3 regions of the Saccharopolyspora sp. NPDC047091 genome follow, and region 1 is predicted to be linked to each of the others. Evidence: riboswitches for the same ligand, from Rfam matches in the RefSeq annotation. Region 1 holds a riboswitch; each other region holds the start of a gene.
What was found. A riboswitch is a leader RNA that binds a small molecule or an ion and turns the genes downstream of it on or off. The one in region 1 is predicted to bind cobalamin.
Positions count from the first base shown of each region.

Region 2: another riboswitch for cobalamin. It lies ahead of cobN (cobaltochelatase subunit CobN); the one in region 1 lies ahead of ABZ805_RS26690 (ABC transporter substrate-binding protein).
Region 3: another riboswitch for cobalamin. It lies ahead of ABZ805_RS24200 (hypothetical protein); the one in region 1 lies ahead of ABZ805_RS26690 (ABC transporter substrate-binding protein).

Region 1 is NZ_JBEYUS010000092.1:3,859-8,519, reverse strand. Features, by position in the region: gene hrpB (ATP-dependent helicase HrpB) at 1-30, shown strand, start outside; gene ABZ805_RS26705 (hypothetical protein) at 208-921, opposite strand; gene ABZ805_RS26700 (SMI1/KNR4 family protein) at 1,063-1,608, shown strand; gene ABZ805_RS26695 (hypothetical protein) at 1,733-2,467, opposite strand; cobalamin riboswitch at 2,735-2,902, shown strand; gene ABZ805_RS26690 (ABC transporter substrate-binding protein) at 2,993-4,516, shown strand; gene ABZ805_RS26685 (ABC transporter permease) at 4,513-4,661, shown strand, end outside.
Region 2 is NZ_JBEYUS010000023.1:32,082-36,742, reverse strand. Features, by position in the region: gene cobN (cobaltochelatase subunit CobN) at 1-2,752, opposite strand, end outside; cobalamin riboswitch at 2,875-3,008, opposite strand; gene ABZ805_RS12875 (precorrin-3B synthase) at 3,262-4,545, shown strand; gene ABZ805_RS12870 (precorrin-8X methylmutase) at 4,542-4,661, shown strand, end outside.
Region 3 is NZ_JBEYUS010000071.1:10,072-14,732, forward strand. Features, by position in the region: gene ABZ805_RS24195 (PLP-dependent cysteine synthase family protein) at 1-281, opposite strand, end outside; gene ABZ805_RS24200 (hypothetical protein) at 278-1,102, opposite strand; cobalamin riboswitch at 1,286-1,454, opposite strand; gene ABZ805_RS24205 (DUF3558 family protein) at 1,744-2,268, opposite strand; gene ABZ805_RS24210 (2-hydroxyacid dehydrogenase) at 2,511-3,485, opposite strand; gene ABZ805_RS24215 (GntR family transcriptional regulator) at 3,563-4,234, opposite strand; gene ABZ805_RS24220 (ribokinase) at 4,257-4,661, opposite strand, start outside.

The DNA.
Region 1 (4,661 bases):
CCCACCCGCCGAACCCGCCGCCCCAGCTGATCGAACGCGGGGTGAACGGACCGTTCGTCCGGTCCGGTTGCACGAACGGTCCGTTCACTCATCGGTGCGGGCCGCCGAGACACCGGCACGCTCCTGGTGCGGGGTGAACGGACCGTTCGTCCGATCTAGTCGTTCGAACGGTCCGTTCACTCCGCAGCACAGGTCAGGCGGCTCCGGTCAGCCGAAGGGGAGCAGGACCAGGTCGGCGGCGCGCACGTCCGCCAGGGTCCAACCGGTGATGCCGGCCAGGACGCAGCCGGTGCGGATCACCGCGTCCGGGTCCCGTTCACCTGGGTCCAGGTAGTCCTGCTCGACGATCCCGGCGGCCTCCACCGCCTCCCGCAACCGCCCGGTCAGGCCGGGCACGTCGAAGTCGATGTCGTCGGAGTTGGTGGACAGCACTTCGGCGCCGTGCTCGGCGAAGTCCAGGGCGCAGCTCGGTCCGCTGAAGTTGTGCGCCAGGCCCAGCGCCGCGCCTCCGGTGCGGGACAGCGCGACCGCGGGGGACTCGAACCTGCCCTGCTCGTCCGACACCGCGCTGGTGTGCCCCGCGTCGTCGAACACGAACGTCCACCCGCCGATCCGCCCGGCCAGCAGCGCGGACGCGCAGTCGGTGTCGCCGAGCGCGGTGCGCGGCAGCGACGAGTGCTCATCGGTCCGTTCCGCGGGCAGCGTGCAGGGGCGTGCGTGCTTCAGCCGCCCGCCGAGCAACTCCAGCGCCTCGCGGGGCTGCAGGTCGCGAACCAGGTGCACGATCTGGTGCGGGTCCTCCGCGCCGAGTTCGGAGATCCAGGCGGGGCAGCCGCTGGAATCCAGTGCTGCGGCGGGGAATGCGGGTGCGGACATCGTCGTCTCCAGCTCGATCGGTTCGTCGGCGATACCGTGCACCACGGCACCGACAGTCCGGTTCCGGATGCGTCCAGGTGGAGGTTTTCCCCCGGGTGAGCGGATTTCCGGCTCCGGAGGGTGCGGCGCGCGGCCGGATCGGGGAAATCTGCGCCGGACCATCCTGATCTTCGAAGGGGCATCGGCATGACCGCACCGGCCACAGTGGAGGAGTGGCACGGCTTCCTGCGCGCGCACAGCGCGGCGCACCTCGCGTCGCGGATGCTGCGCGAGCTCGTCGCCGACGGGCGGATCGCGGTCTCCGAGCAGCAGCGCCGCACCGGCTGGCTCGGGCGCGAACCCGCCACCGAGGACGCCGTCCAGGCCGCGGAGGAACGCCTCGGATGCGCGCTGCCGCCGAGCTTCCGGAACTTCCTGCTGGTCAGCGACGGCTGGAGCGAGTCGGGCGACGAGCTGCACGGCCTGTTCCGGCTCGACGGCGTCGGCAGGTTCGAGGACCTCCGCGCCGAGCTGATGGACGCCTGGGCGGACCTGGACTTCTTCGCCGACGAACTCGCCGTGCTGCGCCGCTCGCTGCTCATCGCCGACCACGAGGACGGCGTGTACTGGGTGTTGAGCCCGGATTCCGGCGATGCGGACGGCGGCTGGACCGCCTGCGTCTGGGACACCGCCGACGGCGCCCCGGCGAAGTACCGCACCTTCGGCGACCTCGTCGCCGACGCGCTCGCCTGACCGGCCGCCGGCGGACGTCCCGCCGCGCGAACCGAAACTCGACCGAGGACCCGAACTCACCGACGTCCCGCGCGGCGGCCCGGCAACACCACCCGAGCCGCGCGGCGGAACCGGACGTCGGTGATCAGACGAGCGCGACCGCGAGGAGCGGCGCCGCGCGCAGGTCGTCCATCGTCCACGTCACTCCCGCCAGCGCGCAGCCGATGCGGGTCACCGCCGCCTCGTCGGTCTCGCCCGGTTCCAGATGGGGACGTTCGACGATGCCCGCGGCCGCCGCGGCCGCGCGCACCGCGGCGGGCGGCGGCTCGGTCTCGTGGTCGATGTCGTCGGAAGTCGTGCTGTAGACCCGGGAACCGTCCACCGCGTAGTCGATGCTGAGCAGCCCGCTGATGTTGGCGTGCAGCATCACCGCGGGCCCGCCGGACGCGGAGAGCGCCTCGGCGGGAGCCTGCGCGGCGGGCCGCGGCGGGGCCTCGTCCTGCAGCGCCGACCAGTCGCCGGTGCGCATCCCGCCGAGCAGTGCGCGCATCGTGTCCAGGCCGCCCACCTGGAACGTGCTGCCCGCGTCGTCGAACACCAGCGTCCAGCCGCCGATGCGCGTCGCCAGCAGCACCGACAGGCACTGCGGGTCGCCGAGGGCCGCGCGCGGCAGCGAGGTGAACTCGTCCGGCCGCTGCTCGGGCAGCGTGCACGGAGCGGCCGACGCGGCATCCGCGCCGAGGATCTCCAGCGCCCGCACCGGTTCCAGGTCGCGCACCAGGTGCGCGGTGTGGTTCGGTCCCGGCACGTCCAGTTCGGACAGCCAGATCGGATACCCGGTGGCGTCCAGGGTTCCGGGTGGGAAACCGGGCGTGGGCATGGCGGCTCCTCGTCATCGTCGGCGGGTGCCGTGAGTCTGTCCGGTGCGGGCGCGGCCGCCGCCGTTCCGCGGGCCCTCCGCCGCCGAACGCGGGAATCCCCTCGACCGTCCAGCGGCCGAGCGGCGCCGCCGTTCTCCGGAAGGCGATCGCCGCTGCGGCCCGGCCGTCCGCGGGCGGTGGGCGATCGGGCCGCGACCCGCGGTGACGGGATGCCGGGCGATTCACACTTCCTTGACAAGGGACGACGCGGGCTGAAAAGTTGACGAGTCGTTCCAATGCGACGGTGTGCAGGAAACCGGTGCGAATCCGGTGCGGTCCCGCCACTGTGAACGGGGAGCCGCGTCCACCAGGGCCACTGTCGGGCAGCCGATGGGAAGGCCGGGCGCGACGTCGATCCGCGAGCCAGGAGACTGGCACCGTCGTACCGATTCGCACGGGGTCGCGGAGCCCCGGAGGAGGTACGCAGTGCACCCGGATTTCCCGCACACACCCGGTTTCGCGGTCCCCGAACCGTTCCGCGCCGCGTGAGCGGCGTGCTCGGCCGCAGGCGGCTGCTCGCGGGCGTGGCCGGCGCGATCGCCGCGGTTCCCCTCGTGTCCTGCGCGGGCGGTTCCGGGACGAGTGCGGGCAGGCTGCGGCTGGCGTTCCCCGCCGGTGGCGCCACCGAATCGCTCGACCCGCACACCGGTTCGCTGTTCGTCGACCAGGCCCGCGCCAAAGCCCTGTTCGACACGCTCGTCGGGTACGCCGACGACATGAGCGTGGTGCCGCGGCTCGCCGAGAGCTGGCAGCCCGACCCGACCGGCACCCGGTGGCGGATCCGGTTGCGCCCGGCCGAATTCCACGACGGCAGACCGGTCACCGCCGAGGACGTGCTGTTCACCTACCGGCGCATCGCCGACGACGCCACCGCCGCGCAGGCCGCCTCGCACTTCGCCGACGTCGACTTCGGCGCCAGCAGGGCGATCTCGGCGACCGAACTGGAACTCGTGCTCGGCTCGCCGAACTTCGAATTCCCCTCCGCGTGGGGCGCCCCCGCCACCGAGATCGTGCCCGCGGGCACCACCGACTTCACCGCGCCCGTCGGCTCCGGGCCGTTCCGCTTCGTCTCGTTCGAACCGGGTGGGCCCGCCGTGTTCGCCCGCTTCGACCGGCACTGGTCCGGACCCGCCACCCCGGCCGAGCTGGAATTCGTGCCGATGGAGCAGGAGAGCGCGCGGGTCAACGCGCTGCTGTCCGGGCAGGTCGACTACGCGCACGACGTGAGCGCCAACTCGGTGCGGCTGCTGGAGCAGGGCGGCCGGGCGCGGGTGCACTCGGCGCCGTTCGGCACCATGCAGGCGCTGCTGCTGAAGGTGGACCGGCCACCGTTCTCCGATCCGCGGCTGGTGCAGGCGGTGCGCGCCGGGCTGGACCGGCAGGCGCTGCTGGACATCGCGCTCAGCGGCCAGGGCAGGCTCGGCAACGACCTGTTCGGCGCCGGGTTGAAGTACTACCCGGCGGATCTGCCCGCGCCCACGCGCGACCTCGGCCGGGCCCGGGCGCTGCTGCGCGAGGCCGGCGTCGACGGGCTGAGCTGGGAGTTGCAGACCAGCTCCGTCGACCCCTACTTCGAATCCGCCGCCAGCCTCATCGCCCAGCAGCTCGGCGAAGCCGGGATGCGGGTGTCGCCGCGGATCGGGCCGTCCGAGACGTACTTCTCCGACATCAAGGAGCACGGGGTCGCCTCGCTGTCCCGGACCGCCGCGCTGCCGGTGCCGACGTTCCTCGGGCAGCGGATGACCTCCGACGCCGGGAGCAACAACTACACCGGATACCGGTCCGCCGAGTTCGACGCGCTCTACGCCGAAGCGCTCGCCACCGCCGACGACGCGCACCGCGCCGATCTGCTGGTGCGCGCGCAGCGGCTCGCCCGGGAGAGCAGCGGGAACGTGGTGTGGGGGTTCAGCGGCTGGAACGTCGCCACCTCCACCGCCGTCTCCGGAGTGCGGGGCGCACCGCCGAACTCGCTGGACTGGGCCAGGTTCGACCGGGTGAGCGTGGGTTGATCGCGCCCGCCGCGCGGGTCTCCGCCGCGGTGCTGCCCCGGCTCGGCGTCGCGCTCGTGCAGATCGCGGTGGTCGCCGTCGGCGTGTTCGCGCTCACCGCGCTGCTGCCCGGCGACACCGCGCAGGTCGTGCTCGGCGACCACGC
Region 2 (4,661 bases), on a different contig from region 1:
GGAACGCGTCGCGGAAGAACCCGCTGATCCGCACCGTCACGTCCACCCGCGGGCGGCCCAGCTCCTCCAGCGGGATCACGTCGAGCCCGTTGACGCGCCGCGACGCCTCGTCCCAGGTGGGCCGCACGCCCATCAGCGCCAGCACTTCCGCGATGTCGTCGCCGGAGGTCCGCATCGCGGAGGTGCCCCACACCGACAGGCCCACCGAGCGCGGGTACTCGCCGGTGTCGGCGAGGTAGCGCTCGATCAGCGAATCGGCGATGGCGTGCCCGGTCTCCCAGGCGAGCCTGCTCGGCACCGCCTTCGGGTCCACCGAGTAGAAGTTCCGGCCCGTCGGCAGCACGTTGATCAGGCCGCGCAGCGGGGAACCGCTCGGGCCCGCGGGCACGTAGCCGCCGTCGAGGGCGTGCAGCGTCGCGGTCATCTCGTCGGTGGTGGCGTCCAGCCGCGGGACCACCTCGGTGACGGCGAACTCCAGCACCCGCACCACGTCGTCCGGCGCGTCGCCCAGCACCGAGCGGCACACCTCGACGACCGCGCCGAGCTCCCAGCCGCGTTCCTCCATGCCCGCGACGAGGGCGTGCGCGGAGGTCTCCACGTCGTCCACGGTGCCGCGGGCGACGCTGCCGTCCTCCGCCATGCCCAGTGCCTCGCGCAGGCCGGGCAGCGCGCCGCTCCGCCCGCCCCACACCTGCCGGGCGCGCAGCATCGCCAGCACCAGGTTCACCCGCGCCTCCCCGGTCGGGGCGGCACCCAGGACGTGCAGGCCGTCGCGGATCTGCGCGTCCTTGATCTCGCACAGCCAGCCGTCGACGTGCAGCAGCATGTCGTCGAACTCGGCCTCGTGCGGGCGCTCGTCCAGGCCGAGGTCGTGGTCCAGCTTCGCGGCCTGCATCAACGTCCAGATCTGGCTGCGGATCGCGGGCAGCTTCGCCGGGTCCATCGCCGAGATCTGCGCGTGCTCGTCGAGCAGCTGCTCCAGCTTCGCGATGTCGCCGTAGCTCTCCGCGCGCGCCATCGGCGGCACCAGGTGGTCCACCAGCGTCGCGTGCACCCGGCGCTTCGCCTGGGTGCCCTCGCCCGGGTCGTTGACCAGGAACGGGTACACCAGCGGCAGGTCCGCCAGCGCCGCGTCCGGTGCGCAGGACGCCGACATGCCCGCGGTCTTGCCGGGCAGCCACTCCAGGTTGCCGTGCTTGCCGAGGTGCACCATCGCGTGCGCGCCGAACTCGTCGGTCATCCAGCGGTAGGCGGCCAGGTAGTGGTGGCTCGGCGGCAGGTCCGGGTCGTGGTAGATCGCGATCGGGTTCTCGCCGAACCCGCGCGGCGGCTGCACCACGACGACGACGTTCCCGGCGCGCAGCGCGGCCACCACGATCTCGCCGTCCGGGTCGTGCGAGCGGTCCACGAACTGCTCGCCCGGCGGCGGACCCCAGTGCTGCTCGATGCTCTCCCGCAGGTCCTGCGGCAGCGTCGCGAACCAGTCGGCGTAGCGCTTCGCGGGGATGCGCACCGGGTTGCCGGACAGCTGCTCCTCGGTCAACCAGTCCGGGTCCTGGCCACCAGCGGCGATCAGCGCGTGCACCAGCGCGTCGCCGTCCTGCGCGGCCACGCCGGGCAGCGCGTCCGGGCCGTCCACCGGGCCGATGTCGTAGCCGGCCTCGCGCAGCCGCTGGAGCAGGCCCACCGCGCTCGCCGGGGTGTCCAGGCCGACGGCGTTGCCGATCCGGGAGTGCTTCGTCGGGTACGCCGACAGCATCAGCACCAGGCGCTTGTCCGCGGCGGGCACGTGCCGCAGCCGCGCGTGCTTCACCGCGATCCCGGCGACGCGGGCCGCGCGCTCCGGGTCGGCGACGTACACCGGGAGGCCTTCGGCGTCGTTCTCCTTGAACGAGAACGGCACCGTGATCAGGCGGCCGTCGAACTCGGGCACCGCGACCTGGGTGGCCATGTCCAGCGGGGACAGGCCTTCGTCGTTGTCCTCCCACGCCTCGCGGCTGGAGGTCAGGGTGAGGCCCTGCAAGATCGGCACGTCCAGCGCGGCGAGCGCGCCCACGTCCCACGCCTCGTCGTCGCCACCGGCGGAGGCGGTCGCGGGCTTCGTGCCGCCCGCGGCCAGCACCGTCACGATCAGCGCGTCCGCCTCGCGCAACGTGTCCAGCAGGCCCGGTTCGGGGGCGCGCAGCGACGCGCAGAACACCGGCAGCGCCTGGCCGCCCGCGTCCTCGATGGCGTCGGAGAGGGCGTGCGCGAACGCGGTGTTGCCCGCCATGTGGTGCGCGCGGTAGTAGAGCACCGCGACCTTCGGGCCTTCGGTCCGGCGCGGGGTCCGCTCCAGCAGGCCCCACTTCGGCGTCTCCACCGGCGGTTCGAAGCCGTGGCCGGTGAGCAGCACCGTGTCGGACAGGAAGTTGAACAGCTGCGTCAGGTTCTCCGGCCCGCCCTGCGCGAGGTAGCCGTGCGCCTGCGAGCAGACGCCGCCCGGCACCGTGGAGCACTCCATCAGCTCCGCGTCCGGGGCCTGCTCACCGCCGAGCACCACGACCGGGCGCGGTCCGGCGAGCAGCGAGTCCAAGCCCTCCTCCCACGCGCGGCGGCCGCCGAGCAGCCGCACCACGACGAGGTCGGCGCCCTCCAGCAGCGGCGGCAGGTCGTCCACGCCGAGCCGCGCCGGGTTGCCGAGGCGGAAGTCCGCACCGCTGGCGCGTGCGCTGAGCAGATCGGTGTCCGATGTGGACAGCAGCAGGATCATGCGGCACGCTCCCGGCTGAGCAGGGACGCGGGCGTGCGGGCAGGACGCATGGTCAACCTTCCTCGGGGTCCTCGCCCCGGAGTCGTCGGCACCCGGTGTCGCACCGGGCGGTGGCGGCGCCGGAGTGTCCTGGCTCCCGGATCGCCGCTCGCCCCGTGCCTTCCCACCCGCGCGGCGCGCGGGCAGTGGCCTCGTACTCGGAGTTCGCTCCCCGGTGACAGTGGCGGGACCGCGCCGGACTCGCACCGGCTTCCTCCGCACGTCGCCGCCGACAACTCTCCGCAACGGGGCGATCGTTCGTCAAGTGGCCGGTCGTGCGGTCGCGCGAGAGATCCCGCACTCGACGCGTCCGGCCGTCCGGTGAGGCGCATCGCGTTTTGCGGACGTGATCCGGGCGGGACGTAGTATCGACGGTCGCCGGTGCGCCCCCGAGTCCGCGCACCCCGGACAGCGGCGTCGTGCGCTGCGAGTTCCGGACCAGACCATGATCGACGAGAGCGGGGACGAGCGTGCCGCGACGAGCCGGACCCGACGCGTGCCCCGGCGCGCTGCGGGTGCACGAGGCCGCTGACGGGGGACTGGCCCGCGTGCGGGTGCCCGGCGGGCGGCTCGCGGCGCGGCAGGTGCGGGCGCTGGCGACCGCGGCCGCGCTGGGTGACGGCGGCTGGGAACTCACCTCGCGGGCGAACATCCAGGTCCGCGGGCTGTCCGCGGCGGCGGTGCCGGAGTTCGCGGAGCTGCTCGGCGCGGCCGGTCTGCTGCCGTCGCCGACGCACGAGCGGGTGCGCAACGTCGTCGCCTCGCCGCGCACCCGTCCGGGCGCGCTGGACGTGCGCGCGGTGGCGGTGGCGCTGGACGAGGGGCTGCGCGCCGACCCGGAGCTGGCGGAGCTGCCCGGGCGGTTCCTGTTCACCGCGGACGACGGCGGCGGCGAGGTGACCGCGCTGGGCGCGGACGTCGCGCTGCACCCGGCGGACGGCGCGGTGGCGGTGCTGCTCGCCGGGGCCGACCTCGGGCTGCGGGTGTCCGCGGCCGACGCGGCCCGCGCCGCGGTGCTCGCGGCCGCCGCGTTCCTCGCGGAACGGGGCCGGCTGGGCGCGGAGAGCTGGCGGCTGGCGGAACTGCCCGGTGGCGCCGAGCGGATCGCCGACCGCATCCGGGCGGAATTCTCCTGCATGGCGGCGGAAACCGCGGTCGCGCCCGGTGATCCGGTGCGCACGCACGCGGAGCTCGGCGTGCTGGCCCGCGCCGACGACCGGGTCGATCTCGCCCTCGGCGCGCCGCTGGGACGGCTGGACGCCGGGCAGATCGCGGTGCTCGCCACGCAGACCGAGGAGATCGCCGGACAGGCCGAAGGCAGCGCCGAACAGGCCGAGGACAGCGCCGCGCAGGCCGAAGGCAGCGCCGCGCAGACCGCCGCACCGCACCCGCTGCGGCTCACGCCGTGGCGCGCGCTGCTGCTCACCGACGTCCCCGCGGACGAGGCGCCGCGCAGGCTCGCCGAGCTGGACGCCGCCGGGTTCCTCACCGACCCGGGCGCGCCGCTGGCCGGGGTGACCGCCTGCGCCGGCAGCCCCGGCTGCGCGAAGTCCCTCGCCGACGTGCGCGCCGACGCGCGGCGCACCACCCGGCCCGGCCCGCTGCCGGTGCACTGGGCGGGCTGCGCGCGCCGCTGCGGCCGACCGGCCGGACCAGGAGTGGAAGTGCTGGCCACCGAGGCCGGCTACGAGGTCGGCGGGCACCCCGCCGGCGAGACGTCCGCCGCGCTCGACGCGGCACGGAGGGCAGTGTGAACACCGCAGACAGCACCGGCGGCTACGAGTACGTGCGTGACGGAGCGGAGATCTACCGCCGCTCGTTCGCCACGATCCGCGCCGAAGCGGAACTCGACGGCATGCCACCGGAAGTC
Region 3 (4,661 bases), on a different contig from region 1:
ACCGGGTGGCCCAGCGCCGCTCCGACGTAGGCCAGTCCGATGCCCAGGGTTCCGCTGGTGGATTCGACGACCGTGCCGCCGGGCCGCAGTTCGCCGCGGGCGCGGGCGCCGGTGAGCATGGCGTGCGCGGCGCGGGCCTTCATGCCGCCCGGCGCGGCGCTCTCCAGCTTCGCCCAGAACCCCGGGTGCGGGAACGCGATCGGCGCGGTGACCCGCAGCAGCGGGGTACCGCCGATCAGGTCCAGGGGCGAGTCGCAGCGGGCGGGCGCGCGACCCGTCACCGCACGACCTCGGTGGCGCGGGCGGCTTGGAAGGTGTGCACGGTGGTGGCCTCGCCGGAGAGCCAGAAGAACGGGTACGGCTCGGCGGACAGCGCGCGCACCGGGCCGCCGACGAGTTCCCGCAGCACCGCGGAACCGGTCTGCGCGAACAGGGTCAGCGGCAGGTCGCGGGCGGCGCAGGCCGCGGCGATGTCGTCGAAGGTGCCGTTGCCGAGGACCATGCCGGAGGCCAGCACCGCGTCCGCGCCGTCGATCGCGGCGGCGTGGTCGGTGCTGATCGGCTCGTCCCACTCGGTGAGGCCGCCCTTGAGGTCGCAGGGCGCGTAGTCGAGCCCGCGGTCCCGCAGCGCGGCTAGCAGCGAGTTCACCACGCCGATCACCGCGACCCGGCCGCCGTCGGGGACCGCGGTGATCGCGGCGACCGCACGGGCGCGGGCGGTGGACTTGGCCAGTGAATCGCCCGCGGGGATCACCACCTGCCGGGACAGCGGGTGCGCGGCGTGCGAGGTGCGGGCGGCGAGGTAGGCGTCGAGGGCGGCGACCCGCACCGGCAGCAGCGGGTGCCGCAGCAGTTCGTCGACGGGGCGGCCCACGACCTGGCGCACCGCTTCCTCGTCGAGGGAACCGGGTTCGACCGCGCAGGAGCCGACGGCCTCCCCCACCCGGACGCTGAGCACGGTGTTGACGTACCCGGTGCCACGACCGGTGTGCCGGGCGGCCTGCACGGTCAGGAACGCGACGGCGGCGGAGAGCTCCGCCGGGCCGTTCCCGCCCGCATCGCGGAAGTGGCCGGACAGCGCGGACTCGACCAGCGAGTCCACATAGGATCGTTCAGTGGTGGCAGGACGCACGTGTCTCCCCGAGCAGGAACCGGAACGGAACGCACAGCGGCGGGACGAACCCGCGGGGACGACTAATGTCCGATGTGGACGATGCGCCGGATCTCCCGGCGCGATGCGGCGATGCGCGACACCACGTACCTCCTCCGGGGCTCCGCGACCCCGCACGAATCGGCACGACGGTGCCAGTCTCCTGGCTCGTGGATCGGCGCCGGCCTCCGGCCTTCCCGCCGGGAACCGGCAGTGGCTCGGATGGAGGTCGACTCCCCACTCACAGTGGCGGGACCGCGCCGGATTCGCACCGGCTTCCTGCACACCGTCGTTGGAACGGGTCAGAAGTTCGCAGCCCCGGTGTCCGATGTCAAGACCGCGGCCACCGCGCGGAACCCGCACCGCGGCCGGTGGAACGGGTGTCGTCGCAGGTGGCGGACACCGGTGCACGCATCGCCATCCGCGAATATGACATCGGCGACTCCCGCGCCCGGCGGCACCGCACCACCGAGCGCGGGACCACCGGACGCGGGATGCGACGGACGCGGGACGCACCGAACGCGGGCCCGCCGAATTCGCGAGCGCCGGTCACCGAAACGGGACCACCGAAACCTCCCGCCCCGCGCCGCGGACTAGGCCGCGGGCCAGGAAGGCACGCCCGCGTCCAGCGCCCGCTGGGCGAGCTCGCACGGGTCCGCCGTGGCACCGCTCGGGATCTTCGCCTTGGCCGACACCGCCTGGTCCGAGGCGGCCGCCACGACCAGCTCGCAGGTGCCGTCGGCCTTCGGGTCACCGGAGTTCGCGCGCACCGCCGGGTGCCCGCCGATGGTCAGCTCGCCGAAGTCGGAGTACTTGTCGGCCTCGTCCTGGAAGTCCTGCAACGACCGGTCGGCGACCACGCCGACCTCCAGCCGCACGCTGTCCCGCGGGGTGCTCCAGGTGCACGTGCCCGCGTCGTCCTTGCCGCCCAGGTGGAATCCCAGCTCGTGCACCGTCTGCTCGGGCACCAGGTCGCAGGACTTCTCACCGGCGACGTCCTTCGGGGAGTCGACCTGCACGCCGCCGCATCCCGCCAGCGACAGCGCGGCGACGACGGCCAAGCCGATCGAGCCGAGCCGAACCGCGCCGATGCGGGCCACCGCAACCTTCTCGTTCACACTCATCACGCCTGCCGTTGATCCGGTCCGGATCGGGTCGATCCGGAGAACTCGCGCCCTCCCCGCTGGACGCGCTGATGATGTCCCGCGCGTCCAGCGGACGCCTCCGGCAGGAACGCGACTTCGGCCGTACCGCCCAGGAATCGAGCGACCGGCCCGGCGCACCGGCTGCCCCGAGCGGACCAGGACCACCGGCGCCCCCGCCCCCGAAAACAGGCCCCGATGACGAGAACCCGCCAACTTCAGCGGGGCCGCGGCTCGACCCCGTTGACGACGTCGGCGGGCCGTTCCCCGGCCAGCACGGCGCCCAGCTTCGCGAACAGCGCGCCGCGGAGGTTGTGGTAGGCGTCCCAGGTCACGCCCGCGGTGTGCGGGTTGAGCAGCACGTCCGCCCGTCCCCGCAACGGCGAGTCCGCGGGCAGCGGTTCCTGCTCGAACACGTCCAGCGCCGCCCCCGCCAGCCGCCCGGAGTCCAGGGCCCGCACCAGCGCCCGCTCGTCGAGGACTCCGCCGCGGCCCGCGTTGAGCACGTACCCGCCGCGGGGCATCCGCGCGAGCAGCTCGTCACCGATCAGGCCGCGGGTGGCGGTGTTCAGCGGCAGGTGCAGGCTCAGCACGTCCGCGGCGGCCACCGCCTCCGCCAGCGGGAGGTACTCGCGCCCCGGCTCGGACGGCACCGGGTCGTGCACCACCACCCGGGCGCCGAACCCGTCCAGGCGGCGGGCCACCGCGCGGCCGATGTTGCCGAAGCCGAGGATGCCGACGGTGAGCGCCGCCAGGTCGCGGCCGCGCAGCCCTTCCGGCCCCCAGCCGCCGGATTCCACCTTGCGGTGCCCGCCCGCGTAGTGCCGCAGCAGCGACAGCAGCGAGCCGACGGTCCAGTCGGCGACCGCGTCGGCGTTGAACCCGGGCAGGTTCGCCACCGGGATGCCGCGCTCGGCGGCGGCGAGGTGGTCCACGCCGTCGAAGCCGACCGCGACGGACTGCACGAGCTCGCAGCGCGGCATCGCGTCCAGCAGCCCGGCGTCGATCCGCCGCTCCTTCTCCAGCGGGGCCAGCACGATCGTCGCGGTGGCCAGCGCGTCCAGGTGATCGGCCGGGTCCTGCTCGGGCCCGATCTCGGTGATCCGCAGGTCCGGCAAGTCCGGCAGGTGCTTGCGCAGTTCGGCCTCGGTGATGTCGTTGAGGTCGTAGAAGCTGACGATGTGACCGGTCATGGTTCCTCTTTCGGGGTGTTCCGGGCGCGCGGAACCCGCTCCCCGCCGTCGGCGAGGAGCTCGGATCCCGCGTGGGATCAGGACGTGGTCGACCAGATCCGTTGCAGCGCGGCGAGCATCCGCTCTTCGGAGCCGGCCAGGTGCGCGGTGAGCAGCGCAGTCGCGCGCGCGGCATCGCCGTCGGCGATCGAGGTCCGCAGCTGCTCGTGCGCGGTGCACACCGGGCCCAGGTCCTCGTCCTCGCTGTTGGTGACCGCGAGCATGCTGGCGAACAACGGCTCGATCTGCAGCCAGATGGTCAGCAGCCTGCGGTTGCCGCTCGCCTCGTAGATGCCGCGGTGGAACCGCAGGTCGTGCTCGGCGAACTCGGCGGCCCGGGACGGCGTGGCCGTCTCGGACATCCCCCGCAGCCCGCGCTGCATCCCGGCCTCCGAGCGGTGTTCGCCGAGACCGATGGCGCTGGTCACGGCGAGCGTCTCGATGGCCTGCCGGATCGCGTAGAGCTCGCGGACGTCCGCGGCGCTCAACCCGACCACGTGCACCCCGCGGCGCTGCGGTTCCACGAGGTTCTCCAGCCGCAGCAGCTTCAGCGCATCGCGGACCGGGCCCCGGCTCACGTCGAAGCTCTCCGCCACGGAGTCCTCGACGAGGTGCGTGCCCGGCGGGATCTCCCCGCGCACGATCCGGTCCCGGAGCGTGCGGGCCAGCCGCTCCCCGAGCGAATCCGCGCGGACGAGCGAGTCGGACATGCATCCTCCCTCGATCACATCGTCAACCGCCGACAATAGTGGTCGCCGCCTGCAATTCGGTCACCTCGTGCCGGTGCGGCATCCCGTCCGCGCCGGGGCGGGTGACGCTGAGCGCGGCTGCCGCGGCGGCGACCCGGGCGGCGTCCGGCAGCTCGGCGCCCTCCGCGAGCAGCGCACCGAGCGCCCCGGCGAAGGTGTCCCCGGCCCCGGTCGTGTCCACACTGGACACCGGAATGGCGGGGACGCGGCCGAGCGGACGACCGTCGGCTGCGAGCTCCACCCCGCGCTCCCCGACCGTGACCAGCACCGACCGGCCGCCGGTGGACAGCGCGAGCGCCGCGGCGGCCGGATCCCGCTCACCGGTGAGCTCGGCGGCCTCGTGCTCGTTGGGCACCAGCACGTCGACCGCGTCGAGCAGTTCGGCGGG